Regions from separate parts of the Dongia soli genome, predicted to be linked through region 3. Evidence: predicted binding sites of a transcription regulator. Region 3 holds the regulator's gene; each other region holds the start of a gene.

Region 1 (9,750 bases), on a different contig from region 3:
TGCCGAGCCGGCTGCATATCTTAGCCAGATCCTCGGCCTGCCGTCGTCCCACGCGATATTCATGGATGACATGCAGGGGATAACGGCTTTGCTCCATGTGAATACGGGCCAGCGACCGCCAGGTACCGCCGACCGGATAAAGCGTGCGACCCCTGATTTCCGAGAGCCAGGGCAGTTTTTCGAGCTGCTTGTCGATGACGCGCTGGGCCGCATCCATGTCGCCATTGGTGGCCTCGACCAGCCGCAGCGGGCCGAGCGGTAAGGTGACCTGCTCGCCGATCTTGCCCTTGGTGATATGAACCAGCTCGACGCTGCCGCCCCCGAGATCGCCCATCAGGCCGTCGGCTTCGGGAATGCCGGTAACGACGCCCAAAGCGGAAAGCCGGGCTTCCTCCTCGCCGGAAATGATCTGCACCTTCTGGCCCGTTAACCGCTCGATCTCGCCGGCAAATTGTTTGCCGTCTCTGGCATCGCGCATGGCCGCGGTCGCAACCAAGTCGATCTGCACCACGTTCATCGCCTTCGCCAAAGTAACGAAGCGGTTGATATGCAGCAGGGCCAGCCGCTTGCCCTCGGGATTGAGCAGCCCGCTGCTTTCGACGCCGCGGCCAAGTCCAGGCAACGCTTTTTCGTTGAAGATCGGAACGGGACAGCGCGACCGCTTGTCGAAAACCACCAAGCGAACGGAATTTGACCCGATATCGATGACGGCAACGCGGCCAGGGTAAGATGCCGTGGCTATCGCTGCCGCTTCACGCGGTGTTGCAATCAAGTGATCGCCTTCTGTTGCAGATCGAGCTTGGGTGCCCGTTTCTGCTTCTTAAGCGCACTCCCGCGGCCTGACAAGCTAGGATTCGTCATGAAATAGGTATGCGCGCTGAAACCGCCCTCTTCGCCAGGCACCAATCGGTGATACTTACCCGAAGGATCGAGCGCCCAGCTCTGCAGATTATCTTTCAGATTGGCGATCATGATCTGGTCGAGAATCTGCTGATGCACGGTCGGATTCTCAATGGGCACAAGAAGTTCCAGGCGCCTATCCATGTTTCTTGGCATCCAGTCAGCGGAGGAAATGAAGACCTTCGCCTCACGCGAGGGCAAGGGATGCCCACCACCAAAACAGACAATACGCGAATGTTCGAGGAAGCGTCCGATGATGCTCTTCACGTGAATGTTCTCGGAAAGTCCCTTGATACCGGGGCGCAAACAGCAGATGCCGCGAATCACCAGCTCGATCTGCACGCCGGCTTGGCTCGCACGATAGAGCGCATCGATCAGGCCGGGATCGACCAGCGAATTGACCTTCACCCAGATGGTACCGGGACGTCCGGCCCTCACATGCGCGATTTCATCCTCAATCAATTGCAGGATCGTCGGACGCAACGTCATGGGCGCGAAAGCGACCTTCTCTGTCCGCTGCGGTTTGGCGTAACCGGTCATGTAATTGAACAGCCGCGCCGCGTCATGGCAAAGGCCGGGGTCGCTGGTGAAGAAGCTGAGATCGGTATAGATCTTGGCGGTGATCGGATGATAGTTGCCGGTACCGTAATGCACATAGGTACGCAAGGTCGGGCCTTCGCGGCGCATCACCATCGACACCTTCGCATGGGTCTTTAAAGCGACGAAACCGTAGACGACCTGCACGCCGGCACGTTCCAGATCGCGCGCCCAGCGGATATTCGCTGCTTCATCGAAGCGCGCTTTCAATTCGATCAACGCCGTTACCGATTTGCCCGCTTCGGCCGCTTCGATCAGCGCTTTGACAATCGGGCTGTCTTCGCTCGTCCGGTACAGCGTCTGCTTGATGGCGACGACATTGGGATCCCGCGCTGCCTGCAGGATGAACTGCACGACGACATCGAAGCTCTCATAAGGATGATGGACGACGATATCCTTCTGCCGGATCGCGGCGAAGCAATCGCCGCCGACATCGCGAATACGTTCGGGGAAACGTGGATTGAAGGGCTGGAACTTCAGATCCGGCCTGTCCTCGATGATGAGCTTCGAGACGCTGGCAAGACCGAGCAACCCGTCGAGCACAAAAACGTCCTCGCGGCTGACATCCAATTCGTTGACGACGAAGCTTAAGAGATCTTCCGGCATTTCCGCATTGACCTTCAACCGGATCACAGTTCCCCGGCGGCGACGCTTCAAGGCGGATTCATAATGGCGGACCAGATCCTCTGCTTCCTCGAGGATTTCGATTTCGCTGTCGCGGACCAGACGGAAAAAGCCTTTGCTGATGACATCGGAACCGGGGAAGAGATGGTCGAGATAGAGACTGACCAGGCCTTCCAGGGTGACGAAGCGGACATTGTGGCTATTGCCACCGGGCAACCGGATGAAGCGCGGCAACTGGTTCGGCATCGGCAACAGCGCGCGCAGAATTTTACCGTCGATCGCCTGGCGCAATTCCAGCGCCATCGAGAAACCCTGGTTCGGAATGAAAGGGAAAGGATGCGCGGGATCGATGGCCATCGGCGTCAGAACGGGGAAGATCTGATCCAGAAAATAGCTGTCGAGCCATTCGCGTTCGCTGGCGGTCAGCTCGGCCAGATCAATCACCGCAATGCCGTTTTCGCGCAGCTCCTGGCGTAACTGATGCCACCACATCTGCTGATTGTGCATCAGCTCGCCGCTGCGACGCTTGATCGCCGCCAATTGCTGCGCCGGGGTCAAAGCGTCAGAACTGGTGATCGCGACACCTGCCCGGACCTGACCCAGGAGGCCGGCCACCCGAACCATGTAAAATTCGTCGAGATTATTGGCCGAGATCGAGAGGAAGCGGACCCGCTCCAACAGCGGATGAGCCTTGTTCCCCGCTTCTTCCAGGACGCGTTCATTGAAAGCCAGCCAGGACAACTCGCGGTTAATAAACCGATGCGGCGACGTGATATCGATCGAGGAGGTTATTTGCTGCGAATCGTCCACGTCTTCCACCCTTTCTCCCGACCGCTGAAACGGCCCAGTCGCGACGGCATATTGGTTTGGCCGGCACCATTTTAAGCATTCTGGCTTAAGCTGCCGTCTAATTAAAGATCGACCCTATAGCCAAGTTGTATGGCAATCATATGACATTTTCATTGAGCTCACACCCCGGCTTCAGGCCGACGGAGCCGAGTTTTCTTGAGATTTTCTCGGACTGTCCCATATTGATTAGACTTGATGACTCTGATGTTGCGGGTCTGGGTATCGTAAACTGTCGTTGGTCTGGGAAGGGGATAAACGTGAAAAGGCTGATGCTCTTGCGTCATGCGAAATCCGCCCGGGATCAGCCGGACCTCCCGGATGCGGAGCGTCCATTGGCAAAACGCGGTATCAAAGCGGCTCCGTTGGTCGGCCGTTATATTATGGCCGAAGGGCTCATCCCCGATCTGGTCCTCTGCTCCGCGGCTGTCCGAGCCAAGCAAACCTGGGACCTGGTTTCGGCAGCCTGGCCCCATCAACCGCGACGACAACAATTGGCCAGTCTCTACATGGCGACACCCCGCGAAATGCTGTCCACGGCCCGGGAGTATGGTGGCGATACCGACAGTATCTTAATCGTCGGCCACAATCCGGGCATCGGCGATCTTGCCACCTGGCTGGTCAATCAGGGCGATGCAGGCGAGATCACCAGGATGCAGAGGAAATTTTCCACGGCGGCTTTGGCCGTCATCGACCTGCCGATCGAAAGCTGGCGCGACTTTCGCGATACAACTGTCAGCGCCTGGAATGGCCAGCTCGTCCGCTTTGTCGTTCCTCAGGATCTCGCCGCGGGAATCTAGCGCGACTTCGGTCACTCCTACTTCCAGTAATGGTCGGCCTTCAGGAAGGTTTTCCAGATACGATGGAATTGCTGCAGGTTGACATCGATGCGACTGGCCTGCCAGCCGAGGACGATACCCCGTGCAAGTTCGATCTGTTCCTTGTCGACAGTCCCTGCGGCATGCAGATCGTCCAATAGATCAGGCAGAAGCCGCTGACCAACGAAGGCATCGTTCAAGACTCCGAGACAGTCCTGAATGTCGGAAAGCGCTTCGCTATATTCCTTATATGGCCGCGATTTGTAGAACGACTTAAAGGCGTCGCCAAGATATCGCATTTTTTTGCCGGCGACGCGCAATTCGTGCAACTCGCTTTCCGCGATCCGTCCGTCAGCCCCACGACGCATCAGCTTCTTGTGCTGCTTTTTTAATAGCCGACCGGCGAAATCGGAGGCCCTGGTGCTGAGACTGGCCGTCGCAGAACTCCGCTGCCAACCGCGCGAGGCAAGCCAGCGATAGAGACGCAACTGAATCTCAACATAGCGCGGCTGGTCGAGCGTTTTATGAGTATGGTGGCGGGCCTCATGACAGCGATTCTTAGCCACCTCGAGCAAATGCCCGATCGCATCCCGGTCGGGAAAGCGCGCATGAATTGCCGTCAGCGTTTCGGCAATGAAGACATCCAGATCCCGTGCCGGACCGAATTGCTGCTGCAACCAGCGCAGATCATCCGAGAGCTGGAGATAAACGACTTCATCCATCAAGTCGCGATATGCGCGCACGATGCTGCGAAAGCGCCGCAAAGCGACGCGAAATTGATGAATGCCTTCGGGATCTTCGTTCTGTATAACGGCCGCTTCATTGGCATGCAGGGACGCCAGGCAATGTCCAGCGATCAGATGAAAGGCCTCGCTGACGTCGCAATCCGCCGACAGATCGAAGCCAGAGGATTTGACCGGTCCTGCCACATGGCCGGCCCGTAATCCGTAGCCGCGTGCGGCCTTGGTTTGATGTCCGAGGCGAAACGGCAAACGTCCAACCGCCGCCTCGGCAAAAGAAAACAGGGCTGCCGGGTCGCCCTGTTTCAACTCCAGCTCAACTTCCTGGATTGGTAATTGTTGGTCGCCGACGATGATTTGTCCCCGATCCAAGGCCAGTTCGATCACCGCATTTTCGAGCGCAATTTCCCAAGTCGCCCGACGATAATCCGTCGTGAAAGCCGGCTGCAGCCGGGCCGCCAGATCGGCATCACGACATAGTTCCTGGATTTCGGCATCCTGCACGAGCGCCAGATTGGGCACATCATCGGCAATCTGGCTCTCGAACTCGCGATAGGCTTGCGCGCCCGTTACTTTTGTGGTCGGCGCTTTAAGCGTTTGAATACGATAATGTCCAGTCCGCCGGATCCGCAGCGCCATGCCCTGACGCCGCAGCCACTCGTCCTCGCTATCGAAATAGGTATTCTGCAAATGCCGATTACTGGCCGGTCGCATTTGCTCAAGGTCAAAGGCCGCAGCGATCTTGGCCGGCGTGTAGGTTGTCCGCTTGCCAGCTACCGATTCCGGCAAGGTCAACTTAAGCTCGATCTCGTCAGCCATTCCGTCCCCGTACGATACGTCGCGAGAACCTACACAGCCATCTATTTGCTTAATAGTGACATTTTTATTTCAAGAAAACTATATCTTCGTGATTTGTTTTAGGCAAATTGACCGATTTTGCGGCGGACCCCTAGCGAGAAGAATGACAGAAATCGCAAGAAATTAGCTAATGTTGCGATACTGGTTTTCGCCGGGAATAAATTGTAACCATTCCTCGTCTACTCTGACCGCGATCTCCACCGGGGACAACATCACATTAGGGAGAACTTGGCGAATGCATATTCGAAAACTGTTCATTATGACGCTGGCAGCCGCAGGCATTCTGGGCGCGGCGAACATGGGACATAAGAGCCAGGCAGACGAAAAGGTTACCGACGTCCGCGAAGACGGCATGAAGGAAATGGGCAAGGCCCTAAAGTCTATTAAGGGCCTGATCTCAGATAACGGCGATAAAGCGGAGATCGCCGCGCAGGCGCAGAAGATCGTCAACAACTCTGCGAAGATTCCCACTTGGTTTCCCAAGGAAGCCGGTCTCGGCGAAGCCGCCAAGCCGGTAATCTGGGAACAGTGGGATAAATTCGAAGGCAATGCCAAGAACCTCAATGCGCAGGCGTCTCAGCTTGTGGCGGCGGCACAAAACGGCAGCGACATGGGCGCCATCCAAACGCAGTTCACGAACACCGGAAAGGTCTGCGGCACCTGTCACGAGGACTTCAAGAACCAGAAGGACTGAGCGCTTCAGGCGGTTGCCTATAGCAGATGTTCAAAGGCGGCTGAGTCCAGCCGCCTTTTTCTTTGCTCTTGGCTTGCCCACGCGTCTAGAGGGGAAAGGCGAAATAGATCCAGACCGGCACTACCGCTGCAAGGACCAGACACAGCAAAGCACGCCACACGGACGCGCGTGTCGCGCGACCCTCGTTAACCGCAGTTTCCACAACATCCGCCGGCAAATTCGCCGTGCCGGTAATCATCGCGCGTACCAAGTTCTCCCGCTTCCAGAAACGGTAGAAGAGGATCGCGACGATATGCAAACCTGCCAGGGCGAGGATGAGATTAAAATTGAACTCATGATAATCGGAGAGAAAGTCGCTCACACGACCGGGGACGAGATTGTAAAGCGGTCCGTCGAAATCCTCGAAATCGCTGGAAAAAAGTCCCGTGCTGGCCTGTAAGGCGACAATCAGGAGCAGAGCGAGGGCCATCAACCCGCCAGCGGCATTATGGCCGAAGGTATAGGAAGGGCGGCGTTTCCCCGCCATGCGCAGATAGCTGAAGGCCGCGCGCGGATGACGGAGAAATTGGCTGAAGCGTGCCGATGGACTGCCGCAGATGCCCCAGAGAATTCGGAAGATGAGAAGCCCGATAATGGTCAGCCCGCTCAAGTAATGAAGCCGCAAAGGGCCATTCTCGCCCAAATACCAACTGGCCAGCAGGCAGGCGACCAGCAGCCAGTGGAACAGCCGCGTGGGCAAATCCCACAGCGGTACCGATCGGAGATTGATGTCGTCAGGCTTCATCTGGACCCTTCCGTTATTTGGCATGAGAACGCACTGGCTTGCGCGGTTTTTCAGGACACGCGATCGGACCGCCATCCTGAAACCATTCGGCCATCAGATCGACGAAGACCCGGACCTTCGGCGACAAATGCCGATTCTGGGGATAGACCACATATAGGTCGTGTTTATTCACCGAAAATTTCTGCAGGATCTGTCGCAGCCGCCCGGATTCAATATCGGGACCGACAACGAAAGCCGGCAGTAAGGCAATTCCTGCCCCCGCACGCAACGGGTCCAACAGCAACTGCCCGTTATTAGTGTGAATATTTCCGTCCACGCGCACTATCTGATGCCCCTGTGGCGTATTGAAACTCCATTCGAAAGGCGATGTCGACAGGGTATAGATCAGACAGTTGTGATGAGCGAGATCACGGGGCTCCTTCGGCGAACCATGCTTCTTCAGATAGGAGGGCGCCGCACAGACGATGCGTTCGACCGGACAGATACGCCGGGCAATCAGCGTCGAATCCGGCAGAGTGGTCCGAATGCGGATGGCGACATCGAAGCCCTCCTCCAGCAGATCGACAAAGCGATCGTTCAATTCGAATTGCACGGCCAGTTTCGGATATCGTTTCTGCAATTCGCAAATGAGCGGACCCAAGACGGCTTGGCCGAAATTGTTGGGCGCACTGACCCGCAACCGCCCTGCAGGCTCAGCCTGCAGATTGCGCACCTCCGCTTCGGCGGCTTCGATCTCCTCAAGCAGGCGCACGCAACTGTCGTAATATGCCCGTCCCGCTTCTGTCACATTGAGACGCCGCGTCGTCCGATGCAGCAAAGCGGCACCCAGATAGGTTTCAAGATCGCTGATCTGCTTGCTCACCGCCGCCTTGGAAAGGCCCAAGGTGTGTGCCGCCGCCGTGAAGCTGCCGAGGTCGACAACCTGACGAAAGGCGCGCATTGCGCCGACCTGATCCATGGAGGTCCCCAATTGTATCCAATTTCCGAACAATCTTATCAGGACTTTCCTGATTATCAAATGCGCCCGCGCCATTTAGGTTTTTGTCGAGGCCGGTCCAACGAGATGTGTGAGAGATGCGGCGCCGGCCGAGTCCAAGGAGAGATGTCATGAGCAAGATTTTGGTTCTTTATTATTCCAGCTATGGCCACATTGAGAAGATGGCCGACGCCATTGCGGAAGGCGCCCGCAAGGTCGCTGGCACGGACGTAACGATCAAGCGCGTACCCGAACTCGTTTCCGCCGAAATTGCCGAAAAGGCGCATTTCAAACTCGACCAGAAGGCGCCGGTTGCCACGGTTGATGAATTGCCGAGCTATGACGCGATCATTTTCGGCACGCCGACGCGCTTCGGTAATATGGCTGCCCAGATGCGCAATTTCCTCGATCAGACCGGCGGCCTCTGGGCCAAGGGCGCGCTGATCGGCAAAGTCGGCAGCGTCTTCGCCTCGACCGCCACACAGCATGGCGGACAGGAAACGACCATTACGTCTTTCCATACGACGCTGCTGCATCAAGGCATGGTCATCGTCGGCACACCTTATTCCTGCGCTGGCCTGACCAATATGAACGAGATCACCGGTGGCACACCTTACGGGGCCACAACAATGGCTGGTGCCGATGGCAGCCGCCAGCCGAGCGAGAACGAACTGTCGATTGCTCGTTTCCAAGGCGAACATGTCGCCAAGATCGCAGCCAAGTTGAGCGCGTAAACATCTCTCCGCGCTTCACAAGCGGCACCGGCCGGATGTTCCGACCGGTGCCGTTTTCTTTGGGGGACTTTTCGATCAAGCCAGCAATTCAATGGAGCGTCGACCCAAGGGCGTAAATCCGCACTTGACATCAGCCGTCCTCTTCGCGGAAATGAACGTGGGCTACGCTCCCCCACCGGAGCGCAAACGTTCTGGAAGGGACGACATGACAAGACCGACTCTGCGGCCGCTCGTGCCGCTGTTTTCGTCTGGTCCGTGCGCTAAACGGCCAGGCTGGACTCTGCAAACCCTCACCCATGCGCCTCTCGGCCGTTCGCATCGCTCGGCAGTCGGCAAAAAGCGCCTTGCCGAGGTTATCGACCGCAGCCGTGCTATGCTCGGCATCCCGGCCGATTACCGGATCGGCATCCTTCCTGGCTCCGACACCGGCGCGATCGAAGCAGCTTTATGGTCGCTCCTTGGACCGCATCCCGTCGATGTGCTCGCCTGGGACAGTTTCGGCCTCGACTGGGCCACGGATATCACGGAAGAACTGCGCTTCACTGCGCATGTGCAGAAGGCGCCCTATGGTGCACTGCCCGATCTTGCCGCAGTCGACTGGTCGCATGACGTGGTCTTCACTTGGAACGGCACAACCTCTGGCGTAAGGCTGCCGAATAGCGACTGGATCGCCGCCGACCGCGTCGGCCTTTCGATCTGCGATGCGACCTCCGCGGTCTTTGCCATGGATTTGCCTTGGGGCAAGCTCGATGTCGTCACCTGGTCGTGGCAGAAGGTGCTGGGCGGCGAGGCAGCTCATGGCATGATCGCGCTGAGCCCGCGCGCCGCGGCGCGGCTCATGGAACATCGTCCAACCTGGCCGGTGCCGAAGATCTTCCGCCTCGCCAGGAACGGCAAGATCAGCGAAGGCATCTTCAAGGGCGAAACGATCAATACGCCATCGATGCTCTGCGTCGAGGACCAGATCGATGCACTGAAATGGGCCGAAGGGTTGGGCGGCCTGCCCGCTCTCGTCGCTCGCAGCGAGAAGAACTTCCAGGTTGTCGCCGATTGGGTCGCGAAGACAGGTTGGATCGACTTCCTCGCCGCCGATCCGGCGACACGCTCGACCACCAGCGTTTGCCTGAAGATCGTCGATTCCCGTGTGACTGCTTTGCCGCAAGAAGCACAAGCGAGCAT
Region 2 (9,750 bases), 580 kb from region 3:
CAAGCGGACCATGGCGGAACAGGTGGCCGACCTGTTGCGCCAGCGCATCCTGTTGGGTGTGCTACCGGCAGGCACGCCGATCCGGCAGGAACATCTGGCGACGGAACTGGGGATTAGCCGTATTCCGCTGCGCGAAGCGCTCAAACAGTTGGAGGCAGAAGGCTTCGTCACCATCGCGTCCCATAAGGGCGCGACCGTGGCGCCGCTATCGGTGGCGGAGATCGAGGAGCTCTTCCAACTCCGCTTGCACCTGGAGACTTGGATTCTCAGCCTCGCCTTGCCACGGCTGACTGAGGGAGACTTCGCCACCCTTGACCAGTTGATCGCCGAACAGCGCGCGCCGGACAGCCTGCCGCGCTGGGGTGAACTCAACTGGCGCTTCCACGAAGTCATGTATCGTCCAGCCGACCGGCCGCTCACCCTGAAGATGCTGAAACGCATCCACGACAATATCGACCGCTACCTGCGCCTCGAAGTGTCGCTCAGCGCCGGCCGAGCCCGGGCCTTCCGCGAACATGAGGACCTGCTTGCGCATTGCCGGAAGGGGGATGTCGCAGAGGCGCTCGATCTCCTGGAGCGGCATATCCAGCAGACCGCCGACAGCCTGATCGATCATCTGCGCGCCCGGGAAACCCTGACTACCGCAGATTGAGCTTGGCTGATTGAGCTTGGCGGCGGCCCGAGGTTTTCGCTATCAAGGCCGTGCCGTCATCCGCAGTGAAAAGGCGAACTCATGGCCTCGCATCGCATTCTCCTTCTCACCCCGGAACAGGCGATGGCCAGACGCGCGGCGCTGGTCGATCTGCTGATCGCCGTGGTCGAGGACGGTGCCTCGGTCAACTTCGTCCTCCCGATGACCCGCGAAAAAGCCGAGGGCTGTTGGGACGGCGCCTTGGCTGATCAGGCGCGCGGTGAGCGGCTGATTTTCATCGCTGAGAGCGACGAGCGCCTGGATGGCACCGTACATCTGGTGCCGGCGCCACAGGAGAATCAGCGTCACCGGGCGGATCTCGCCAAGATGCTGGTCCATCCGCTGGCCCAGCGCCAGGGCCTCGGTGCGGCACTGATGCGAGCGGCCGAGGAAGAAGCGCGCCGTATCGGCCGCACCCTGCTGACCCTCGATACCGAAACTGGCAGCGCCGGCGAGCGGTTATATGCGCGGCTGGGCTGGACGGAAGTGGGCGAGATTCCCGGCTATGCCATGCGGGCCGATGGCAGCATCTGCGACTCCGCGAGCTTCTTCTACAAGGTCCTTTCGGCCGGCTGATCTCGCTTCAGAAACGCCCGGCGCGATAATCGTCGATGGCTGCGTGAATCTCAGCCTCGCTGTTCATGACGAAGGGGCCATATTGCACGATCGGTTCGCCGAGGCGCTGTCCCGCCAACAGCAGAACCTTGGTCTCGTTTGCCGTCTGGTTAGCGATGGCAACGGTTGCGCCATCGCTCAAGGCCGCCAGTCGGCCGGCGCCGACTGCTTCGGTTTCGCCTGCTTTGCCAATCGCGGCCTCGCCTTCATAGACATAGACGAAACCGGCATGGGTTTCCGGCAAAGGCAGAGAGGCAGCGGCACCTGGCGCCAGATGCAAATCCACATAGATCGGTGCCGTCCTTGCGGTTCCGGCAGCGTGACCCGGCCCGTCGGCAGCGCCGAAGTGACCGGCGATCAGTTTGCCTGTGACGCCGGGCGCCAGATCGATGCTTGGGATTTCCCCGGCGCTGATGTCGCGATAACCGGCTTCGATCATCTTTTCCTTGGCCGGCAGATTGAGCCAGAGCTGGAAGCCCCAAAGCAGGCCGTTTTCCTGCTCCGGCATTTCGGAATGCACGATGCCGCGTCCCGCCGTCATCCATTGCACGCCGCCCGGACCCAACAAACCGCTATGGCCATGGTTGTCGCTATGCCGCATGCGTCCGGCCAGCAAATAGGTCACCGTTTCGAAGCCGCGATGCGGATGATCGGGGAACCCGCCGATATAGGCATTCGGGTCATCCGATTTGAATTCGTCCAGCATTAGGAACGGATCGAAGCTCTGCAGATCAGGTACACCCTGCAGCCGCTTCATGCGCACGCCAGCTCCGTCCGTCGCCGGTTTGGCGGCGATGAGCCGGGTCACGCGGCGCGCGGCCGACTGTCCGGCGGTGCCAGTCTGTTTTGCCGATATGGTCATGCAGCCTCCTTCCAGGCGCGTGCTCGACCGCGCCGTCAATGAATCATTCTACGTTCAAATGGCAGATCATCGGGCAATTTGCGAGATGGCCGTATTTGAACGGATTGTTCGCCTCCAGCGAACGATCATTACCTCGGTAGGCTTGCCGCCGGCCGTAGTCTTGCCTAGTGTCCTGGCTGCAGATGAAAACTGCCCGACGAGACGATTTGACGGGCGGTGTGACGACCGAACGAGGGGAAAATGGCGCAACGCACGAAGGCACTCGGCAGGGCGAAGCAGCCGAAAGGCGGCTTGGGGGAAAGTAATCTGGCCGAATTCGAGCGATTCCTGAAACGCCATCCGGACACGCAATTCGTCGACGCCTTCATCAGCGATCTCTGCAGCACGATTCGCGGCAAGCGCCTGCCGGTACATGAGGCGGCGAAGATCTGGCAAAGCGGCGTGCAGATGCCTTTCTGCCTCTATTTCCTGGATGTGACCGGCGAGGATCTCGATCCGGGCCAACGCTCCGAAGCGCGCGGCGATCCCGATGGCTCGGCCTGGCCGGTTGCCGGCACATTGCAGCCCGTGCCCTGGGCTGATGTGCCGACGGCGCAGGTCCTGCTGACCATGCCGGATCAGGCCAACCAGCCCTGCCGTGTCGATCCGCGCCAGATGCTCGGCGATCTCGTCGCGCGGTTCAAGAAGCGCGGCCTGACACCGATGGTGGCCGTCGAAATGGAATTCTATCTGGCCGACCGCAAGCGTGGCGGTTTGGGTGAGCCGCTGCCGCCGATCTCGCCGGCAACCGGCCTGCCAGATACGTCCCGCCAGCTTTACAGCATCAGCAATCTCGATGTGTATGGCGCCTTCATCCGCGATGTCGCGGCGGCGGCCAGAGCCCAGGCGATCCCCGCCTCGACGGCGATCACCGAGAACTCACCGGGCCAGTTCGAGATCAATCTCCATCACTCCCCTGATGCCCTGCTGGCGGCAGATCATGCGGTGCTCTTGAAGCGAGTCATCCGCGAGATCGCGAAGCGCCATGGCTATGAAGCCACCTTCATGGCGAAGCCCTTCCTGCAACAGGCGGGCAGCGGCATGCACGTCCATTGCAGCCTGCTCGACGATAAGGGCGGCAATGTCTTCGACGATGGCAGCGATGCCGGTGGTCCGGTGCTGCGCCAGGCGGTGGCTGGTCTTGCCGCCACCATGGGCGAGGCGATGGCACTTTTTGCGCCCAATCTCAACTCCTATCGCCGCTACCAGCCGGGCAGTCTGGTTCCGATGGCGGCGACCTGGGGCGCCAATAACCGCTCGGTCGCCTTCCGTATTCCGCTCAGCAATGGCAAGGGCCGGCGCATCGAACACCGCATTGCCGGCGCCGATGCCAATCCGCATCTCGTGGTGGCCGGCATCCTCGCCGGCATGCTGCACGGCATCGAGGGGAAGCTGACCCCACCGCCCATCTCGACTGGTGATGTCAGCCAGCAACGCGATGCGAAACTTCCCTTCGACTGGATGACGGCTCTGGATCGCATGGCCAAGGCGAAGATCTTGCCGGATTATCTCGGCGCGGATTACCTGGCGCTCTATGTCGATGCCAAGCGGGCAGAAGCGGAAAAATTCCAGCGCCGAATTTCCCCGCAGGAATATGATTGGTATCTCTGACGCCGAAGTGAGGAATAATGCATTACGACCCGCGTAGCGAACATCACGGCCTGCCGCACAATCCCTTTTACGCTTTGGTGGTGCCGCGGCCGATCGGTTGGATCACCACCGTGACGCGCGAGGGTATCGTCAATCTAGCCCCCTATAGCTTCTTCAATGCGGTTTCTACGACACCGCCCTTCGTCATGTTCTCCAGCGGCCCGCGCAAGGATTCGCAGCGCAATGCCGAGGAGACGGGCGAATTCGTCTTCAATCTCGCGACCTATGATCTGCGCGCCGAGATGAATGCCACCTCGGCGAGGATGCCCGCGGATGTCAGCGAGCCTGAAATGATCGGGCTGGAAATGGCACCATCCGTCCTGGTCGCACCGCCGCGTGTCAAACGCAGCCCCGTCACCCTTGAATGCCGTTACCGCCAGACCGTCAATCTGACGACGGCCGAGGGCGCAGGTTTGGAAAATGCCATTGTGATCGGCGAGGTGGTGCAGGTTCATATCGATGATGCGGTGATCACCGATGGCCGTGTCGATCTTGGCAAGATCCGTCCCATCGCCCGCCTGGGCTATATGGATTTCACCGTGGTCGACAACATCTTCGAAATGAAACGGCCAGATTGATCGCACAGCTGAACGCTACCGGCTGCTCCGCATCCGGGCGATAGCGATATCCAGCGCCTCGCTCCAGGCATCCAGGGCCTTGGACCGGATCAGCACATCCCAGCCTTGCCGTGTCATCGTGCCGGCCCGGCCGAAGGTTTCCAGCGGTGTCCGCGCGGGAAGATCAGGACGACTGGCGGCGACCGCGGCGGCACCGCCGGCCAGGGCAGCGGCGAGACCGCGAGCGGTTTCGGGCGGCAACCCCTCGGCGACAGCGCGTTCGGCGACCGTATCGATGACGGCAAAGCTCCAGAGATAAAAGGCGGCGAGAGCCGCTGCCGTGTTGAATTGCGCTTCGCTGTTCACAGGAAAGACGGTGCCGAGCTTGCCGAACAAATCCGCCGCGGCGTCGTTGCCGGGAAAGATGGGCGTGCCGCCGGCATTGAGGACTGCGCAACTGCTCGGCATGGCGCGCACCACGATGGCGCTTGGCGCCGCTGCCTGCAATCCTGCCGCGGTGACATCGATAGCGACGCAAATCAGCACCTGGCCGGATCGCCAGCGCAGTGCTTTGACGCAGTCATAGACGGCCGCGGGTGGCACGGCGACCAGGATGATCCCAGCGCCGTCAATCACCGCCTGGTTCCCCTGCAGGATATCGGCATCTCATTGCTGCGCCAGCACGGCAGCCCGCGCGGCATTGCGCAGCGACAGCAAAATCTTCCTTCGGTCACCGGCTCGGCGCAATCCCTGGACGATGAAATCGGCTAAGCCCCCGACACCGATGACTCCCAATGTCATTGATGATGGTGTGCCTGATGATGTCCCTGAAGAGGTGGATGACATGACGCCTCCTGTTCCGTTACGTCTTTCTGCGGCAAGACGATAAGGGATGCAAGGCGCGCGGTTGCAGCGTCAAATCCAGGCGGATATCAGATCTGGATATGGAGCAATCGGTGCGGACATCAAACCTGCACGGGTTTCGAGATGAGCGCGAGATTGGTGAGAAACTGGTCAGTCGCGGCACGCCAGGAGAACGTTTCCGCATGGGCACGGCATTGGGCCGGTGGTACTGCTATTGCCCGCTGGACCGCCCGGGCCAGATCCCAGTCGAGAGCGCCGGCGCCGCTATTGCCTAGCACATCCTTCGGCCCAGCTACCGGAAAAGCGGCGACGGGGATACCGCTTGCCAGGGCTTCCAGGACGACCAGGCCGAAGGTATCGGTCAGGCTGGGAAAGACGAAGACATCGGCGGCGGCATAATGCTGTGCCAGCTCCACGCCGTGTTTGGCGCCGGCGAAAACCGTCTTGGGGAAGCGCCGCTGCAATGAGGCGCGCTGCGGCCCATCGCCGACCACGACCTTGGTTCCCGGCAAATCGAGCGACAGAAAGGCCTCGATATTCTTTTCCACTGCAACGCGGCCGACATAAAGATGCAGGGGACGCGGCAGGTTACGCAGCAAGTCGGGAATTTCGTTGACCCGCGGCTTGAAGAGCTCGAGATCGACGCCGCGCGACCAGGCGCGGATATTGCGGAAGCCGCGCGATGCCAGGTCTTCGGCGATCGACCGGGTCGCCACCATGATGCTCTGCGCCGGGGCGTGGAAGCGCCGCAGGAGGGCATAGCTCAAGGCTTTCGGAACGGCGAAGCGTTCGGCGACATATTCGGGGAAGCGCGTGTGATAGGCCGTGCTGAAGGGGAATTTGCGTGCCTGGCAATAGGCGCGCGCCGCATGACCCAGTGGACCTTCGGTGGCGATATGGATGGCTTCGGGTTGCAGACGGTCCAGCTGCCGCGCCATGCCACGTTTCGGCATCAGCGCCAGGCGGATTTCCGGATAAGTGGGGCAGGGCAGGCTGCGAAAATCGCTGGGTGCGATCACATCGACGTGGTGACCGAGCTCGACCAGTTCCTTGATGGTGCGTCCAAGGGTCCGAACCACGCCGTTGACCTGCGGGATCCAGGCGTCGCTGACGATCGCAATGCGAAGCGGCGGCGTGGCGTCGATTCCAGTTAGATAATCCGTCAGGCTTGCATCATGGAGAATTGCCGCACGCGCGCCCATTCGATGATCTCCAATCGACCGTCACGATGTTCGACCAGCGCCGTGCAGCTCTCTACCCAGTCGCCGTCATTGCAATAGAGGATGCCGTCGATCTCGCGGATCTCGGCTTTATGGATATGGCCGCAAACGACGCCGTCGAGCCCGCGGCTCTTGGCTTCGTCCGCCATGGCGATCTCGAAATCGCTGATGAACTTCACCGCATCCTTGACGCGGTGCTTGAGATAAGCGGAAAGCGACCAGTAGGGATAGCCGAAGGCGAGACGGGCGCGGTTGTACCAGTGGTTGAGGCCAAGGGCGAACGTATAAGCCGCATCGCCCAGCTTCGCCAGCCAGGGCGCGTGCCGCATGATGCCGTCAAAGCCGTCACCATGTACGATCAGCAATCGCCTGCCGTCTGCGGTTTCATGAATCGCTTCCTTCGACACCTGGATGCCGCCGAAAGCCATGCCGTCATAGTCGCGCAGGGGATCGTCGTGATTGCCCGGAACCAGAATCACCTCGGTGCCTTTGCGTGCCTTGCGCAGCACCTTCTGCACCACGTCGTTGTGGCTTTGCGCCCAGAACCAGGATTTCTTCAGCCGCCAGCAATCGATGATGTCGCCGATCAGGTAGAGCGTATCGGATTCATGATGCTTGAGGAAATCCAGCAGGAATTCCGCTTTGCATCCGCGCGTCCCGAGATGCACGTCCGAGACGAAAATCGTCCGATAATGAGTGGGTATCGGGTCAATTTTCATGGCCGTTCAGCCGCTCCCTGGCTTTCATCCACGACTGGCTTTCATCTACGACTCGGGTTCGAGAACCCGCGACGCGGCAGACAATGCGGCAAGCCGGTGACGGGATGATGACAGGCGCGGCCGGACATCTGTCCTGCACCGAAATTCACCGGCCTGTCGCTGGATCGACGCGGAACCGTCATCTCCGCATGGCGGCGATGTCCGGACTCTTAAGGAAAGGTTGCCGAACCGGTGAAGGGATTGAAGCGTCGCTCGGCCAGGGCGACCCAGGCAGTTGCGCCAAGATGGGGCAGCCGGAAATAGAGGCGCGGCTGGCGCGGATCGGTCGGCAGCATGAAGCCGGTCGGCAAGGCCGCGATATCGCTGGCATAGTAGCTGCCATCGCTGGCACGCTGGCGGGCGATGGCTTTCAGCAACGCAGCCGCTTTCGTCTCGTCGCCGTGCAAGGCCACCAGCAGCGCAACCTGGGCGGTGCCTTCGGTCCAGATGCCGGATTTCACCTCGCTATAGGCATATCCGTCGCCGACCGCCAGTCGGGCGGCGATTATTGCCATCACTGCATCGGCACGGCTCTCGAGACCTGGCAGCGCCAGGAGCGGCCAAACCTGCGCATCCAAGGCAAGGAAGCGATTGATCGACACACCGTCATCGCCGGTGCCGGTGGCAAAGCAGGCGCAAGCATTATCCCACATCGCCGAGACGAACTGGCTGGCAGCATGCGCCTGATCTTGCCAAGGCGCATTGCCGGTCATCATGGCCAGTTCGGCGAAGGCTGCGGCGAGATCGGTATTGTGCTCGGTCGATTTCCAGGTGACGGTCGATGGTGTCGGTTCATGGCCGAAAGTGCCGCCGGTAAAGCCGCCGATGCGATGTGTCGTATCGCGCTGCGTGATGAGCCAATGAGCGATCCGCTCCGCGCCGCCGCGATAGCGCGTATCGTGCTCATGGCGGGCGAGCGATAGCAAGGCGAGCATGGCCCAGGCGAGATTGCCGCTATCGCTCCCCGCCTGATAGCGGTCCTCCAGCCAGCGTTGTTCTTTTTGATCCCACCAGCCGGCAAGTTTTATCGGCTCCGTCGTGACAGGCCCGGCGGCATAGCCATTGCGCAATCGTCCGTCATGCCAGTAGCGGTCATGCTCCAGCGCAAGCAGCATGGCATCGCCGATCCGGCGCGCCTGATCGCCCCGTCCGCAACCGAGCAGCGCGATTGCGGCGACTGCATTGTCGTAAAGGAAGGCCGCGTTGTGCAGCGGTCCCGTCGTGACACTTGGAAAGCTCGCGAGGAGGACCGGCCCATCCGGCTGTGCTGCCATGGTCCTGGCGAGCACAGCGCAGGCCGGACCGTCAACTACCGCATCGGCTGCCGCTGGCTGCGACCGCGATGCGGTCAGCAGCAGAACGAGAGCAAGGAAGAGGGGTAATCCGCCGAAATATCGACAGCGGCGCGTCATGCGCCGGCGATGGTCATGCCGTCAATGCGTAGGGTTGGCGCATCGATCCCGTAGCGGAACACCAGGTCATCGGCCGGCGTGATGTTAAGGAACATCTCCTTCAGATTGCCGGCGATGGTGACTTCCGATACCGGATAGGCCAGTTCGCCCTTCTCGATCCAGAAGCCGGCTGCACCGCGGCTGTAATCGCCGGTCACTCCATTCACGCCATGGCCGATCAGCTCGGTCACATAGAAACCGCGTTCCACCGCACCGATCAATTCCTTGGGCGAGACCTCGCCCGCTTCCATATAGAGATTGGACGTCGAGGGCGAACCGCCGCGGCTGCCATGGCCGGTGGTACGCAGATTGAGCTGCCGCGCTTCCCGGCAGCCGAGGACCCAGCTCTTCAGCACCCCGTCTTCGATGAAGGCCATGCGGCGATTTGCGACACCTTCGCCATCGAAGGGCCGCGAACGCAGGCCACGCCGGCGATGCGGGTCGTCGATGATATTGATGCCGGCGGCGAAAACCTGCTTGCCCATTTGGTCCTTCAGGAAGCTGGTGCCGCGCGCGATCGAACCGCCATTGATGGCCCCGGCGAAATGGCCGATCAATCCATTCGAGATACGAGGATCGTAAATGACCGGCAGTTTCGCCGTCTGCGCCTTGCGCGGATTGAGGCGCTTGACCGCACGCTCGCCGGCCGCCTTGCCCAGGGCCACGGGATCGGTGAGATCGGCGCCGAAGACGGTGGAGGAATAATCGTAGTCTCGCTCCATCGCCGTCCCTTCGCCGGCAATGACCGAGACACTCAGCCCGAAGCGGCTGCCGCTGAAACTGCCGCGAAAGCCGTTACTGCCGACCAGCGCCATGTCGACCCGGCCCCAGCCGGCCTCGGCGCCTTCGGAATTGGTGACGCCAAGTACCGCCCGCGCGGCTTCTTCGGCCAGCCTAACCTTCTCGGCGAGTTGAGCTTCACTCGGTTCTCGTGGATCGAACGATTCCAGTTGCGGCCAATCTTTCGCCAGCAGCTCCGGTTCAGCGGGCCCGCAATAGGGATCTTCCGGCACGGCTTTTGCCATGGCGACGGCGCGCTCGGC
Region 3 (9,750 bases):
GATCACCGAAGTGACCATCGGTTATGACGGCATCGTGCTCGCCAATTCCAAGCAGGGCCCGGCGATGAAGCTGACGGTCGAGGATGTCTGGAAAGCCCTCGCCAAGCAGGTACCGGTCGGCGGCAAGCTGGTCGATAATCCCTATAAGACCTGGCAGGACGTGAACAAGGACCTGCCGGCCGAAAAGATCGAGGTTCTCGGCCCGCCGACGACCTCGGGTACGCGCGACGCTTTCGTGGAACTGGTGATGGACGAAGGTTGCAAGAACTTCGCCGAAATCAAAGCGATCGCCGATGCCAAAGCCCGCGCCGCTGCTTGCGGCGCCCTGCGCGAAGACGGCGGCTATATCGATGCCGGCGAAAATGACAACCTGATCGTTCAGAAGCTCGAATCCAACCTCGCCGCGCTTGGCATCTTCGGCTATTCCTATCTGGAACAGAATGCCGACAAGCTCCAGGGCAGCCTGATGGACGGCGTGGCCCCGACCTTCGAAAACATCGTTTCGGGCAAGTATGAAGTATCCCGTCCGCTGTTCTTCTATGTGAAGAACCAGCACGCCGATAAGGTGCCGGGCTTGCGCGAATACATCGCCGAATTCGTCAGCGACAAGGCGACGGGCGATGAAGGTTATGCCGTCGACAAGGGCCTGATCCCGTTGCCGGCCGACAAGCATAAGCAAGCCGCTCAGTCGGCGAATGCCCTCAAATCAATCATGTAAACCGACCGGTCAGGCCGGGATGTCGTCGCAAAACTCCCCTTTGCCGAGCGGCATCCCGGCATTTTCATAATTAAAACAAATAGTTAAAGACCGTCATCCAACTGTCATCAAGTTGTCGTAATAAGAGGCGGTCTCGATGGGACGGCAGCTTCGGCTGCAATAGCTAAGGACCAAAAACACGCATGCCGATATTTCGGGTGACGTCGCTGAGCCGGGGAAACGCATGATGCGAAAACTGTTTGTTGCCGCGATCGGGTGGGGTTTGGCCGGCATTGTCGGCTTCGGCATGGCTGCCGGCAGCGCGGCCGCGCGGGACCAGATCGCAATCGTCGGCTCCAGCACCGTCTATCCCTTCTCGACCACGGTTGCCGAACAATTCGGCCGCAGCAGCGGCTTCAAGGCGCCGGTGGTGGAATCGACCGGTACCGGCGGTGGCCTGAAACTCTTCTGCAACGGCGCTGGCGACGCGACGCCGGATATCGCCAATGCCAGCCGGCCGATCAAAGACAGCGAGCGCCAGACCTGCGAACAGAACGGCGTCACCGATATTCTGGAAGTGCCGATCGGATTCGACGGCATTGCCCTGGTCAACAGCAAGACAAGGGCGCCACTCGATCTGACCGTCAAAGATATCTGGCTCGCTTTGGCACGCGAAGTCCCGGTCGACGGCAAGCTGGTCAAGAATCCTTATAAGACCTGGGCCGACGTCAATTCATCCTTGCCGCCGGTGAAGATCGAGGTCCTCGGTCCGCCGCCCACCTCCGGCACGCGTGACGCTTTCGTGGAGCTGGTCTTCGACCGCGCTTGCCGCGATATCGCGGAAATTGCCGCCATCGCAGATGACCAGGCCCGCAAAGCCGCCTGCGACGGTATTCGCGAGGATGGCGCCTATATCGATGCCGGCGAGAACGACAATCTCATCGTTCAAAAGCTGGCAGCCAATCCGGATGCTTTCGGCGTGCTCGGCTACAGTTTCCTGATCCAGAACCAGGACAAGCTGCAGGGCAATAAGATCGACGGTATTGCCCCGACGGAAGAAGATATCTTCTCCGGCCGCTATGAAGTCGCCCGCCAGCTGTATCTTTACGTGAAGATGCAGCACCTGGATACGATTCCCGGTCTGCCCGAATATGTCGCCGAATTCGTCAGTGCCCGCGCCAGCGGTCCGGGTGGCTACCTTGCCGATAAGGGCTTGATCCCGATGTCGGCCGATCAGCATCAGGCCACCGAAAGCCGGATTCTGGCGGCGCTCGGCTATGAAAATGGCGTGCGCAAAACGGCGACGACCTTCATCCTGCCCGCGAGTGTGATGCCGGTCGCCCTGACAGTGGCCCTGCTGGGTTTGGCGGGTATCGGTTTCCAGGTCGGCCGTCGGCGGGCTATCGCCCGGGCGCGCGCGATGCAAGGCGATGGCGCTGGATTCGGTCGCATCCTGCACTCATTGCCGGGCTATCACGGCCTCTATGTGATGTTGTGTTGCCTGATCCCCGGTTTGCTGGCTTTCGCCATCGGCGGTGTTCTGGTCCACGGTTCGGACAATCCCGATCGGGCCTGGGCGGCGATCGCGGCCGCGGTGCTCGCCCTGGCGGCGGTCGGGCTGGTTTGGGCGCGCCGGCATATTCGCCCCGACTTCCGAGCGCGGAATTTGGTCGAGCGGGCGATTCTGGTTCTCTTGATCGCCTGCTCGCTCCTGTCGATCCTGACCACCGTCGGCATCGTCCTGTCGCTGCTGTTCGAAGCGATGCGGTTCTTCGCCGGTGTGCCCATCACCGAATTCCTGTTCGGCCTGCAATGGAGCCCGCAGATCGCCTTGCGCTCGGACCAGGTCGGTGCCTCCGGCAGTTTCGGGGCGATCCCGATTTTTGCCGGCACCTTGCTGATCACCGTGATCGCCATGATCGTCGCCGTGCCGATCGGACTGATGTCCGCTGTCTATCTCTCGGATTACGCCAATCCGAAAGTGCGCGCCGTGGTAAAGCCGCTGCTGGAAATCCTGGCCGGCATTCCGACCGTGGTCTACGGCTTCTTCGCCGCCCTGACGGTCGCCCCGTTCCTGCGCAGCCTTGGTGCGACGATCGGCCTCGACGTCGCTTCGGAAAGCGCATTGGCGGCCGGCGCGGTCATGGGCGTCATGATCATCCCCTTCGTCTCCTCGCTCAGCGATGACGTGATGAACGCCGTGCCGCAATCGCTGCGGGACGGTTCCTATGCCCTGGGTTCGACCAAATCCGAAACGATCCGCCAGGTGGTCTTCCCGGCCGCACTGCCGGGCATCGTCGGCAGTATCCTCCTCGCCGTGTCACGTGCCATCGGCGAAACCATGATCGTCGTCATGGCCGCCGGCCTTACCGCCAATTTGACAGCCAATCCTTTTGCCGCGGTCACCACCGTCACGGTCCAGATCGTGACCCTGCTGGTCGGTGACCAGGAATTCGACAGCCCGAAGACCTTGGCGGCCTTCGCGCTTGGCCTGGTGCTGTTCGTGATCACGCTCTGCCTCAATATCGTTGCTCTGCGAACCGTCCGCAAATACCGGGAAAAATATGACTGATTTCACCATGCCATCCATCCCTGGTAGCGCCACGGCCCGTCTGCGGAAGCCCGATCTCTCGCCGGGCCGAATCAGCCGCCGCTATGCCGCCGAGCGCCGCTTCCGTCTCTATGGCGTTCTCGCCGTCGGCCTCGCCATCGTCATGCTGGCCTTGCTCCTGATCAGCATTGTCAGCAAAGGCTATTCGGCCTTCATGCAGACGCGCATCAATCTCGACATCACCTTCGATGCCCAAGAGCTCGACCCACAGAACACGCGCGATCCCGCTGTGCTGAAAGCGGCGAATTACACGCCGCCGATCCGCAAGGCCTTGAGCGCTCAATTCCCGGATGTCACCGAGCGGACGGATCGTCGTCGTCTCTATGACATCATCAGCAATGGCGCCGATCGTCAGCTCATGAAGATGGTGCTTGCCAATCCCGCGATCATCGGCACCACTCAATCGGTCAGCCTGCTCGCCGGCGACGATTTCGATATGTTGAACAAGGGCCGCATCAGCCGCAACGTTCCCGAGGCTGAACGCGTGCTGAGCGACAAGCAACTCGGCTGGTTCGACAAATTGCAGTCCGGGGGGCGTGTCCACTACGCCTTCAACCTCGACTTCCTGACCTCCGGCGACAGCCGCGAGCCGGAACAGGCGGGTATCCTGGGCGCGCTGATCGGCTCGCTGCTGACCATGATCACCACGATCGTCCTTGCCTTGCCGCTGGGTGTGATGAGCGCGATCTATCTCGAAGAATTTGCGCCGAAGAACCGCATCACCGATATCATCGAGGTCAATATCAACAATCTCGCCGCGGTACCGTCGATCGTCTTCGGCCTGCTCGGCCTGGCGGTTTTTCTCGGCTTTTTCGGCCTGCCGCGATCGGCGCCGCTGGTCGGCGGCCTGGTTCTCTCGCTGATGACCCTGCCCACGGTGATCATCGCCACGCGGACCGCGCTGAAAGCCGTGCCGCCATCCATCCGCGAAGCGGCCTATGGCATCGGTGCCTCTCAGCTCCAGGTCGTGCTGCATCACGTTCTGCCGCTGGCCACACCGGGCATCATGACCGGCGCAATTATCGGTCTCGCCCGTGCCTTGGGCGAATCCGCGCCGCTGCTGATGATCGGCATGGTCGCCTTTATCGTCGATGTCCCGCGCTCGATCGTCGATCCCTCGACGGTGCTACCGGTGCAGGTCTATCTCTGGGCCGACAGCCCCGAGCGCGCTTTCATCGAGCGCACCAGCGCCGGCATCATGGTTCTGCTGGTTTTCCTTATCCTCATGAATGCGGCAGCGATTTTCGTGCGCCGCCGGTTCGAGCGCCGCTGGTAGGCGTGGGAGAGATGAAATGAACGACGCAACATCGAATACCGTGATGCGTTCAGGCCATCATGGCATGGCGCTACCGATGACTGCCGCGGGCAAGGAACGCCGGGCGCCGGCCAGCGAGGCCACCAAGATCCACAGCAAGGATGTCTGCGTCTTCTATGGCCAGAAGCAGGCGCTGTTCAATGTTGCCCTGGATATCCCCGAGCGCCAGGTGACGGCGTTGATCGGTCCGTCCGGCTGCGGCAAGTCGACCTATCTCCGCTGCCTCAACCGCATGAACGACGTTATCGAAGGCTGCCGCGTCACCGGCACGATCGCTCTGGATGGCGAGAACATCTATGAGACCAAGCTCGACGTCGTCATGCTGCGGGCGCGGATCGGGATGGTATTCCAGAAGCCGAACCCTTTCCCGAAATCGATCTATGACAATGTGGCCTATGGGCCGCGCATTCACGGCATGTCGCAAAGCAAGGCTGATCTCGACGAAATCGTGCATGGCAGCCTGGAGCGTGCAGGACTGTGGAACGAGGTCAAGGACCGCCTGGATTCGCCGGGCACCGGCCTTTCGGGCGGTCAACAACAGCGTCTTTGTATCGCCCGGGCAATCGCGGTGTCGCCGGAAGTCATTCTGATGGACGAACCCTGCTCGGCGCTCGATCCCATCGCGACGGCGAAGATCGAAGAACTGATCGATGAATTGCGCGAGAATTACACGATCATCATCGTCACCCATTCGATGCAGCAGGCGGCACGCGTCAGTCAGAAGACGGCCTTCTTCCATCTCGGCAACTTGGTGGAATGGGGCGAGACCGAACAGATTTTCACGAGCCCGCGCGACGAACGTACCCAGGGTTATATCACCGGTCGGTTCGGCTGATCGGCGGAGCGGAGAATAGTATGTCGACCAAGAGCACCGATCATATCGTCAAATCCTTCGACAGCGATCTTCAACATCTCAGCCAGGTCATCGCCGAAATGGGCGGTCTTGCCGAATCGCAGCTCAGCGCGGCGATCGATGCCCTGATCAAGCGCGACAGCGAATTGGCGGCGCGTGTTGTGCAATCCGACAAGCGTATCGACGACCTCGAACAGGAGATTGCCAATTTCACCGTGCGCATCCTCGCCCTGCGCCAGCCGATGGCGCAGGACCTGCGGGAAGTGATCGCGGCGATCAAGATCGCCTCCGATCTGGAGCGGATCGGCGATTATGCGAAGAACATCGCCAAGCGTGCGATCATCCTCAACCAGCAGAGCCCGGTACGGCCGGTCAATTCGATCCCGCGCATGGGGGCGATTGCCCAGCAGATCGTCAAGGGCGTGCTCGACGCCTATATCGAAAAGGATGCGGATCGCGCCCAGGCAGTCTGGCGTCGCGATGAAGACGTCGATGAAATGTATAACAGCCTGTTCCGCGAGCTTCTGACCTATATGATGGAAGATCCGCGCAATATCGGCGCCTGCACGCATCTGCTGTTTATCGGCAAGAACATCGAGCGTATCGGCGATCACGCCACCAACATCGCCGAAATCATCTACTTCCTCGTCCACGGCAAGAGCCTGGATGAATCGCGTCCGAAGGGAGATACAACAAATGTTGCAGTCGGCAACTGATCGTAACCGCCCGCCCATGAATTCACCGCGCGATGGCCAGAACGGCCAAATGACCCAACCGCTGATCCTCATCGTCGAGGACGAGGCGGCTCTCGTAACCCTGCTGCGCTACAACCTCGAACGCGAAGGCTTCCGTGTTCTGGAAGCCGGCAATGGCGAAGAAGCGCTGTTGCTGATCAAGGAACAGCGGCCCGATCTGGTTCTGCTGGACTGGATGCTGCCGATCCTCTCCGGGATCGAAATCTGCCGCCAGATCCGCCGCAGTCCGGAACATCGCCTGACCCCGGTCATCATGCTGACCGCCCGCGGCGAGGAGGCCGACAAGCTGCGCGGCCTCGAGGTGGGCGCCGACGATTACGTGACCAAGCCCTTTAGCCCCAGCGAGTTGGTGGCGCGGGTGCGGGCCGTGTTGCGGCGGGCCAAGCCGCAACCCCAGGGCGAGACGCTCAGCTACCGCGACCTGACGATGGATCTGATCACCCACCGGGTGCGCCGGACCGGCCGGGAAATCCATCTCGGGCCGACGGAATTCCGTCTGCTGAAGTTCCTGATGGAAAACCAGGGCCGGGTGTTCAGCCGCGAACAATTGCTGGATTCGGTCTGGGGCCGCGATATCTATGTCGAACCGCGGACGGTGGACGTGCATATCCGTCGGTTGCGCAAGGCGATCAATATCGACGGTGCGGCCGATCTCGTCCGCACGGTGCGCTCCGCCGGTTATGCTCTGGATGCGGAAGACTGACCGTCCCGATCGGCCAGTCGCCCCGCCTCCCTCCGTCCAGGCCATTTTCCGCCTCGTCTCGCTTGTCCTCGTAAAAGCGGCAAGAATGCCCCATAGTCCAACAGGAGCTATGGCCCGCTGCGGCTTGACGCTTCTGGGGATGGCGCAAGCCATGCCGATTTGCTATCCGCCACTAGTGGTTGCGGTGGAAGGGTGACTGGCCGGCTCTTCGGCGAAGCTTGTTAATATTTTTCCGCGAAGACCTCGGCGGTCCTGCATACCCCTGTGTTTACTGTGGCGAAAATCCGTTTATTCTGATGAAAGCAGCGACAAGCTGCCGTTAAGCAAACTGGGAAGGAGCCGTCATGCCGAAGAAAATTCTCTGCGCCGTCGATGGATCACACGAAGCCGATCGCGCGGCCGCTTGTGCGGCCGATCTGGCCAAGGATACCGGTGCGAAACTGACTTTATTGCATGTTAACCCGATCCCCGCGGATCGTATCGCCAAGACATATTTTTGGGATGAAGTCCTGCTTGGCGCCGTGGAGCGGCAAATTCATCAGCAGATTGGTAATGCCGCGAAAGTCGTCGCGGCGCGGGGCGGCGCGGATTTCGACACCGTCGTCGTCTCCGGTAACAGAGTGTCCTCGGCCATCAATTCCTATGCGGAAGAGAAGGGCTACGACCACATTGTCATCGCGACCGGCATTTCCAATGAGCTTGAGCGCATCATTCTCGGTTCTGTCGCGACCGATGTGATTTCCAAGGCGCATTGCCCGGTCACGGTCGTTCGCTGAATTCCCGTTCAAAGGTGCGCCAGTCTCCCTGGCGCACCCACTGCCTGGCAAAGTCACCAGGGTGGCTCGCCTGATCAGTGACGGAAATGCCGCATGCCGGTGAAGACCATGGCGAGGCCGGCTTGGTCGGCGGCGGCAATCACCTCTTCGTCGCGCATCGAACCGCCGGGCTGAATGACAGCCGTTGCCCCGGCTTCGGCGGCCGCCAGCAGACCATCGGCAAAGGGAAAGAAGGCATCCGAGGCGACCACGGATCCCTTGGCCCAGCTCTCCGCCGCGCCGGCAGCCTTGGCCGCTTCCGCCGCTTTCCAGGCGGCGATGCGGCTGGAATCGACCCGGCTCATCTGGCCGGCGCCGATGCCGACCGTGGCGCCATCCTTGGCATAGATAATGGCATTGGATTTGACATGTTTCGCCACAGCCATGGCGAACAGCATATCCGCCAGCTCACGCACACTGGGCACGCGCTTGCTGACCACTTTCAGCGCCGCTTCATCGATGCGGCCATTATCCCGGCTTTGCGCCAGAAAACCCCCGGCCAGGGTCTTGATGGCAAGGCCATGCGCCATCGGATCGGGCAGGCTGCCCGCTTCCAGCACGCGGAGGTTTTTCTTCTTCGCCAACACCGCGCGCGCCTCATCGCTCACTTTGGGCGCGATGATCACTTCGGAAAAGACCTGGCTGATGAGTTCGGCGGTGGCCGCGTCCAATGCGCGGTTGACGGCGATGATGCCGCCAAAGGCGCTGACCGTATCGCAGGCGAAAGCGCGCCGATAGGCCGTGGCGAGATCGTCATCCATGGCGACGCCACAGGGATTGGCATGCTTGATGATGGCGATGGCCGGCTGGGCGAACTCCGCCACCAATTCATAAGCGGCATCGGTGTCGTTGAGGTTGTTGTAGCTGAGTTCCTTGCCCTGCAACTGCACCGCCGTCGCGATGCCAGGGCGCCGCTCGGCGGTGGCATAAAAGGCCGCCGCCTGATGGGGATTCTCGCCATAGCGCAGGGTGTCGCGGCGCTGTCCGGCCAAAGTTAAACGGCTGGGAAAAGCCTGCTGTTCCTGTTCCGCCATCCAGGCGCTGATCGCCGCGTCATAGGCGGCGGTGCGGGAATAGGCATCCAGCGCCAAGCGCCGCCGCAGACCGAGGCTGGTCGCGCCGCCGAGGGCCGCCATCTCCGCCATGACCGGCGCGTAATCAGCGGGATCGGTGACCACGACGACGAAATCGTGATTCTTGGCGGCGGCGCGAATCATCGCCGGCCCGCCGATATCGATATTTTCGATGCAGGTCTCGCGATCGGCACCTTTGGCAACTGTCGCCTCGAAGGGATAGAGATTGACCACGACGAGATCGATATCGGCGATCCCGTGGTCGCGCTGCGCCGTCACATGATGATCGAGGTCGCGCCGCGCCAGGATGCCGCCGTGAATGGTGGGATGCAATGTCTTGACCCGGCCATCCATGATTTCCGGAAAGCCGGTATGGTCCGAGACTTCCTTGACCGGGATGCCGGCGGCCGCAATCGCCTTGGCCGATCCGCCGGTTGATAGGATCTCGACCTTGCGGTCCGCCAGGAAACGCGCGAAGGGGATGAGATCGGTCTTGTCGGAGACGGAAATCAGCGCCCGGCGCACCAAGCGCGGTGCGGGATCATGGCGCGGCTGAGCGGTATGCGGTTGGTCCTTGCTGGTCGTCATGATCGGTCGTCGTCTCTCGTGAAGGCGGAATATTGTGCGGCGTAACGCGGCGGCTGGACGATCGCGTCACCTGCGCTACGGCTTACTTCTTGCCGTTGCTTTCCTTTTGCAGCGCCCATTTGATCTGGGTGGCGTCGTTATCGATCATGCCGAGCACCACCAATTGCTGGCTGCGGCGTACCTGGCCGCGCTGGCCCATATAGATGCTCTCGGCCAAGGCGATGTCGCCGCCCTGGACGCGCATCCGCCAACCGCCGGCGCCAGGTATTTTCAGCAGAGCGGCCTGGCCGTTCTGGGTGATCGAGGCCTGGACCTGTGGATGCAGGTGGAAGCGCAAGGT

The links. The regulator PhoB, encoded in region 3, activates phosphate uptake and scavenging genes when phosphate is short. The targets are predictions, from matches to a motif close to TNTCATAAAACTGTCA.
Region 1: the regulator PhoB is predicted to act here: its motif matches at 5,401-5,416, upstream of SMD27_RS22250 (CYTH and CHAD domain-containing protein).
Region 2: the regulator PhoB is predicted to act here: its motif matches at 7,315-7,330, upstream of SMD27_RS06095 (UDP-2,3-diacylglucosamine diphosphatase).

Annotation. Positions count from the first base shown of each region.
Region 1 covers NZ_JAXCLW010000011.1:49,041-58,790, reverse strand. The annotation lists gene SMD27_RS22265 (Ppx/GppA family phosphatase) at 1-772, opposite strand, end outside; gene SMD27_RS22260 (RNA degradosome polyphosphate kinase) at 769-2,931, opposite strand; gene SMD27_RS22255 (SixA phosphatase family protein) at 3,228-3,767, shown strand; gene SMD27_RS22250 (CYTH and CHAD domain-containing protein) at 3,785-5,344, opposite strand; gene SMD27_RS22245 (c-type cytochrome) at 5,643-6,077, shown strand; gene SMD27_RS22240 (cytochrome b/b6 domain-containing protein) at 6,163-6,861, opposite strand; gene SMD27_RS22235 (LysR family transcriptional regulator) at 6,875-7,819, opposite strand; gene wrbA (NAD(P)H:quinone oxidoreductase) at 7,969-8,571, shown strand; gene SMD27_RS22225 (phosphoserine transaminase) at 8,777-9,750, shown strand, end outside.
Region 2 covers NZ_JAXCLW010000001.1:1,316,452-1,326,201, forward strand. The annotation lists gene SMD27_RS06060 (GntR family transcriptional regulator) at 1-652, shown strand, start outside; gene SMD27_RS06065 (GNAT family N-acetyltransferase) at 734-1,267, shown strand; gene SMD27_RS06070 (pirin family protein) at 1,275-2,168, opposite strand; gene SMD27_RS06075 (glutamine synthetase family protein) at 2,409-3,818, shown strand; gene SMD27_RS06080 (flavin reductase family protein) at 3,836-4,435, shown strand; gene SMD27_RS06085 (pyrroline-5-carboxylate reductase dimerization domain-containing protein) at 4,451-5,050, opposite strand; gene SMD27_RS06090 (glycosyltransferase family 4 protein) at 5,380-6,480, opposite strand; gene SMD27_RS06095 (UDP-2,3-diacylglucosamine diphosphatase) at 6,441-7,217, opposite strand; gene SMD27_RS06100 (prenyltransferase/squalene oxidase repeat-containing protein) at 7,427-8,668, opposite strand; gene SMD27_RS06105 (TldD/PmbA family protein) at 8,665-9,750, opposite strand, start outside.
Region 3 covers NZ_JAXCLW010000001.1:738,188-747,937, reverse strand. The annotation lists gene SMD27_RS03345 (PstS family phosphate ABC transporter substrate-binding protein) at 1-718, shown strand, start outside; partial or broken gene SMD27_RS03340 (substrate-binding domain-containing protein) at 942-1,859, shown strand; gene pstC (phosphate ABC transporter permease subunit PstC) at 2,028-3,269, shown strand; gene pstA (phosphate ABC transporter permease PstA) at 3,262-4,584, shown strand; gene pstB (phosphate ABC transporter ATP-binding protein PstB) at 4,601-5,458, shown strand; gene phoU (phosphate signaling complex protein PhoU) at 5,479-6,192, shown strand; gene phoB (phosphate regulon transcriptional regulator PhoB) at 6,242-6,934, shown strand; gene SMD27_RS03310 (universal stress protein) at 7,279-7,710, shown strand; gene purH (bifunctional phosphoribosylaminoimidazolecarboxamide formyltransferase/IMP cyclohydrolase) at 7,785-9,410, opposite strand; gene SMD27_RS03300 (heparinase II/III family protein) at 9,493-9,750, opposite strand, start outside.